DNA from 2 places in the Chryseobacterium sp. S90 genome. Region 1 is predicted to be linked to the other one. Evidence: riboswitches for the same ligand, from Rfam matches in the RefSeq annotation. Region 1 holds a riboswitch; the other holds the start of a gene.

Region 1 (3,198 bases):
AATCCAAAATTTGCAGAATAATTTATAGAAAACATGAAGAAGATTATAGCAATACTAAGTTTAATGGTATTTAGCCTGAACCAGGCCAATGTGATTAGAGACAGCGTGTATATTGCACCGGAAAGCTTTAGCAGATTTGATTTTGACGATGATTGTGATGCTTGCGGCTGTGCAGCTGGTAACGGATCTTCCGGATTTGAATCTTTACTCAATCCACAGTTTATCGGAATCAAATACTTTGCACAACATTACAAAGCAAAGGAGAATTTATTTGTAAAAGACCTTACACAAGATCAATACTTCAATACTTTACAGCTTTGGGGGAAAATTCCCTTGACTAAAAAACTGAGTGTTTATGCAAGCCTGCCCTTTCATTTCCATGAAAAGAAAACCATGCAGGGAGATATCAAAATCAATGGAATCGGAGATCTGAATCTGATGGGAATTTACCAGCTGATGAATTCTAAAGATAATTTCCATCACATAAGCGGAGGCTTGGGAGTGAAAATTCCTTTGGGGAAATTTGATGAAAAAGGTGCATCCGGAGTTAATCCGAGTTTTCAATTGGGAACCGGAAGCTGGGATTATCAGGCGGCTTTGAATTATAAATTTCAAAAGAATAAAGTGGCTGTATTGGTCAATACAGATTATACGATCAAAACGGAAAATAAGAAAAATTACCGTTTCGGAAACCAGTGGAACTATGCTGCGACAGGATTTTATCAGGTTGCCGGAAACGAAAAGTCAATCTTTTCTGTAAAAACCGGAGTGCAGGGAGAAGTGTATGCACAGAATAAACAGTTTGATGAAGCGCTGCCCAATACTGCGGGAAGTGCTTTGTATGGCAAACTGGGATTTGAAGCTTCTTATAAAAAACTGAGTCTGGGAAGTGAACTCATGCTTCCTATGTATACCCATTTGGCAGGTGGTGATATTGAAGCAAAATCCAGATTCAGTATTTTCCTGAATATTGGAATTTAAAATAAACCCCTTTTTAATAATGTTAAAGCTCCTTCGGGAGCTTTAATTGTTTATGAATCATGAATTTAATTGGGGGTTAGGAATAATTTTTTATCTTTGCCCGAAATTTGGTGAGCCATAAAAAGCTCTTAAAAGGGAATCCGGTGAAAATCCGGGACAGACCCGCTGCTGTAAGCTCCACACCAAGATTTTTGAAGAATATATCCACTGTTTTTTAATGGGAAGGATTTCAAAAATGGAGTAAGTCAGAAGACCTGCCAGAAAATAATCGTTTGACGCTTTCGTGGAATAAAGCTTAGGACATCAATGATTCTGTGCAGTGACAGCTGTGCTTTGTCATTGTTTTCTTATACCATTAGCGTCATCATTATCCTAAATGAGCTAATGGCGGCAAAACTAATTACTTCTACAATTTATAAAGCTGTTTTCACAATACTGGTGATGACATCTCAGCTTTTATATTCCCAAAAAAAGAAAAATGATACGCTGAAGGAAGAATCCATCAAGGTGATCAGTCTCTACAAAAAAAATTTTAAAGAAATCATTCCGGCACAAACCATCCAAGGGGAAGCACTTGAAAGACTGAACAGTCATTCTGTAGCAGATGCGCTGCGGTATTTCTCCGGAGTTCAGATTAAAGACTATGGTGGAATAGGAGGGCTGAAAACCATTAACGTCCGAAGTCTCGGAAGCCAGCATGTAGGAGTCTTCTACGACGGAATTCAACTGGGAAATGCCCAAAACGGTCTTGTTGATCTGGGAAGGTATTCTTTGGATGATCTTGAAGAGATATCATTATACAACGGGCAGAAAAGTGAAATCTTCCAACCGGCAAAAGATTTTGGTTCGTCCGGATCTATTTATTTACAACCTAAAACTCCTGTGTTTAAGGGAATAAGGAGAACCAATCTTGTAATAAGAGCAAAAAGTGCTTCCATTGATCTTTTCAACCCGTCATTCCGATTGGAGCAGAAAATTTCAGACAGAGTTTCAGCCAGTTTCAGCGCAGAATTTATGCAAAGTGACGGAATTTACAGATTTCGATATGCCAAGAAATATCCTGACGGACAGCAGGCTTATGACACGATCGCAAAAAGACAGGATTCAGATATTAAGGCAAAACGTTTTGAAACTTCTTTAAATGGAACTTTGAATAATGGAAGCTGGAATATCCGTGGTTACGGTTACATTTCAGACCGCGGAATGCCGGCACCTATTGTGAACGGCCGTTTTGGAGGAAGAGGAGCGAGACTTTCCGATGAAAATTATTTCGTACAGGCCAATCTTCGGAAAAAACTGTTCCCAAAATTTGAAACACAGCTGAAAGCAAAATTTGCCTACGATTATACCCATTTTATGGATACCGTTCGTTCGCAATCTATTATGTATACGGATAATGTCTACATCCAAAGAGAAGTTTATCTTTCTTCATCCAATATCTATTCAATTACTCCCAACTGGGATGTGAGCCTGAGTGGAGATTTTCAGTACAATAATCTGGACGCCAATCTGGATAACTTTTCTTATCCTACACGTTATACTACATTAGTCGCTTTGGCAACAACCTACCAGTGGAACAGGTTTAAAATTCTGGGAAGCCTTTTGGGCACATTTACCTTTGAAGAAGTAAGAAAAAACAAAAGACCGGGAGATAGCAGAGAATGGAGACCCGCTGTATTTATGAGCTACCAGCCTGAAATAATTCCTGAACTTACCCTCAGAGCTTTCTATAAAAGAATTTTCCGACTGCCTACTTTCAATGATTTATATTACACGAATATCGGAAACACTTATCTGAAGCCGGAATTTACCAATCAGTATGATGTAGGATTTACCTACCAGAAAAACTATAACAATCATTTCTTTAAATCTTTTTATGCTAAAGTAGACGGCTACTACAACAAAGTACAGGATAAAATTGTCGCTGCTCCTAACGGAAGTATGTTCCGCTGGCTGATGATGAACCTTGGATTGGTGGAAATCATTGGTGCTGACGTAAATGTTCAGGCAGAAATGCAGTTGGGAAAAGTAAAACTGAGGCCATTACTTTCTTACACCTATCAAAGTGCAAGAGATATGACAGACCCTGAAGATACATTTTACAAAAATCAGATTCCTTACACACCATGGCATAGCGGATCATTTGCACTGATGGCCGATTATAAAGACTGGAGTTTCAATTACAGTGCAATGTATGTAGGAAAGCGCTATGATGTG
Region 2 (3,198 bases), on a different contig from region 1:
AGATCAAAAGATAGGCTACTTCTTCAAATTGTGCTTTCTCTGCCAGATCCAGAATATCATATCCTCTGTAATGGAGATCGTTTCCACTTTTTCCGACACTGCAAAGCGCAGTATTACCTGCTGCTACCCCTGAAAGCGCAACGCTTTTTTTAGGCTTAAATGTGGGTTCACTGTTCGTTGACATTATCAATTATTTTGTTTAAAAAGGTTGTCTAATTTTTGTTCATAGTCGTAGTATCCAATGCTTTGATAGAGTTCTTCTCTGGTTTGCATGGTATCTAAGACATTCGCCTGTGTTCCGTCTTTACGAAGGTGTTCATATACATTTCGAGCAGCTTTATTGGCTGCACGGAAAGCCGATAGCGGATAAAGAATTAATCCCACACCTGCATTTTTTAATTCTTCCACAGTATACATTCTGATCATCCCGAATTCTGTAATATTAGCCAGCACAGGAATCCCTGTAACTTCAACAAATTTTTGGTAAAAACTTAAGTCAGGAACAGCTTCTGCAAAGATGAAATCTGCTCCTGCTTCTTTATAGGCTACCGCTCTTTCCAATGTTTTTTCCAATCCTTCATTGGCAAAAGCATCAGTACGGGCACCAATTACAAAATTATCATCGGTACGGGCATCTGCAGCAGCTTTCAGTCTGTCTACCATTTCTTCTTTGGTTACCACTTCTTTTCCCGGGCGGTGTCCACAACGCTTTGCACCTACCTGATCTTCAATATGCAGGGCCGCAGCACCAGCTTTAATCAGAGACTTTACGGTTCTTGCAACATTGAATGCTGAAGGCCCAAATCCGGTATCAACATCTACCATGAGTGGTACATCGCAAACATTCGTAATACGCTGAACATCAATCAATACATCTTCCAGCGTGGTAATCCCTAAATCCGGAATACCCAGAGAACCTGCAGCAACACCTCCTCCTGAAAGATAAATTGCATTGAAACCTGCATGCTGTGCCAACAGCGCATGATTGGCATTAATGGCTCCAACAATCTGAAGGGGATTTTCTTTTCGCATGGCCTCCCGGAATTTCAAACCGGGAGACTTCAAACTTTCACTTGTAGTCATTATAATATTTATTGTTTAGTTGAAATTTGTCCACAGAAAGCCATGAATAGGCATAATAATGGTCACTGCCACTCCATAAGGTGATGGTAAAAATGAAATCAAATGAAAGCTGATCTATGTTATTCGTTTTTTGTAATTCGGAATTATACACCATTAATTCCCTACACACCTGTTTATCTCCAAGTCTGCTGCTCCTGCATAAATAATCGAAATCGAATGGGTACATTTTTCTAACTTTTTATATTGATTAAATCCTCATAAAAAGTTCCTGGTAAGCTTCACAATGCCTGTGAGAAAGAAAAATATGGAAAAGGAAAACACGATGAATACATGATAATGAAAAGAGCATACTACTCCACTACTTATCTGTATCACAAAAATAACACGAGCCGACAAAATATATTGATCCCACTGTTATCCATATCGTATCATACCTGACTATAAGCTTCAGACCGCGAAAGCATCGTCAATTCGAAATAGGCAGGTCTCCTGACTTGTAACAGTTTTTATCGTCCTTCCCATATAGCTAGGTATACAGTGGACCTTTTTTGATAAAAACCTTGATGTTACTTACAGTTGCGCGACAGTTCGTGATTTGCACACGATTCCCTTTTAAGACACAGCTAAGTGTAACCAGTTTCGGTTGATAAAGAAGATGTTAAGAACTCCTTGGTGGTAAATATAAGTATTTTATAAAAACACGAAAGATATTTTATGCAAACAATAACGATTTAACCATAACACACTGGTTTTGTTATTATTAAAAATATTTTTTTACTCAACAAACATTGTAATTTAGATTATTCTGCTCGTTCTTCGTTACTAAATTCTTAAGATATGTAGTAAAAAAATGAAACAACTTCAAAGAAACAACTTCCTTGTTGTCATTTTCCACCCTGGAATTGAAGTGTTTTTTTTAACAATTTTTTAAGGGATAGTGGATATTTATCTTTTGATATTAAATGATCTTTTTTATATCATTTTTTAGTCATCCAATTTTAATTTTTATTCTTCAATCCATTTTCTGAAAGCAGCTATATTTCTTTGTAATCAGAAGGGTTTTTCTGTACTTTTATTTGGAATGAATGGATAGAAAAAATCCGCCAAAAAGTGGCGGATTTTATAGTATTTGAAAGTCTGTAAAATTAATTGGCAGCCGGATCAATCAGTTCTGTGGTAAGCCCTAGAGATTTTAGCAGGTTTTTATTGTCAAAAAACAAGGTTGCATAATGTTTCCCTTTCTTAAAAATCAGTTTTGAACCTCCCGGAAATTCACTGTCTGCACCAAGTTTTTGCGTTTTAGCATTGTATTTACTGAACTTGGTTTTGCTGTCCTGCAGTGTAGTTTTATTCATGATAAGACCAAATGGAAGTCCTTCTATCACTACGGGCTTATTATCAGAAATGGTAAAAAACATCTCATCAATCACAGTGTTTTTCCCAAGGCCGCAATACAGTTCCAATCCTGTTTTTGTAGGCCATTTTGCATATTTTTCCTCGTTGGCATCTTCATAAAACACAGGTTTCATGTTCAATGCTTTTGATATTTTATCGGGAGTCTGCGGAAAAATAAATTCTGAATTTTTATCTAATAAAGAATTTAGAACTGCTGTTTTCTGTGAAAATGCCGTGATACTTACCAGTTGAAAAAAGAAAATTAAGATGAAAGTTAATGGTTTCGTCTTCATGGATTATTTAAATGTTAATGATTGCTAAAGGTATTAAAATTTACTTTATCCGATTACTACAAAACGACAATTATATGACCTCTTTTCCTTAATTTACTTGCAGAACTACAATAAATCTTCCATTTCTCTTTTGATATTTCATAAGTGCAATCTTTTATTGTGTCAACTTTTATATATGATTCCGATAGCAAATGAAAGCTAATTATTTTTAATTTATTCTGTAAAAATCAGGTTTAATAATCCGATTCAAAAGTTTATATATTTCATAGACCACTTTTCCCCAAAAGTCAAAATTAACCAGCAAATAACAAAATTCGATAAGTTTCGACAGTTTTCGACAGCTGCGACATCCCCCATATTTAAGCAATCTTAATAATTTTGCATACGATTTGAAATGGTGTAGTCCGCTTCAAATATTTTTTAAAAA

What was found. Region 1 has a riboswitch for cobalamin ahead of ACLMCG_RS13855 (TonB-dependent receptor plug domain-containing protein). Riboswitches for the same ligand answer to the same signal wherever they lie in the genome.
Region 2: it holds a riboswitch for cobalamin, as region 1 does, so the genes downstream of both, ACLMCG_RS03975 (hypothetical protein) here and ACLMCG_RS13855 (TonB-dependent receptor plug domain-containing protein) in region 1, are expected to answer to the same signal.

The regions. Positions count from the first base shown of each region.
Region 1 is NZ_JBLGCX010000004.1:413,392-416,589, forward strand. Features, by position in the region: gene ACLMCG_RS13845 (cytochrome-c peroxidase) at 1-21, shown strand, start outside; gene ACLMCG_RS13850 (transporter) at 34-981, shown strand; cobalamin riboswitch at 1,073-1,258, shown strand; gene ACLMCG_RS13855 (TonB-dependent receptor plug domain-containing protein) at 1,366-3,198, shown strand, end outside.
Region 2 is NZ_JBLGCX010000001.1:862,248-865,445, forward strand. Features, by position in the region: gene prpC (2-methylcitrate synthase) at 1-184, opposite strand, end outside; gene prpB (methylisocitrate lyase) at 187-1,083, opposite strand; gene ACLMCG_RS03975 (hypothetical protein) at 1,070-1,309, opposite strand; cobalamin riboswitch at 1,545-1,736, opposite strand; gene ACLMCG_RS03980 (hypothetical protein) at 2,229-2,771, opposite strand.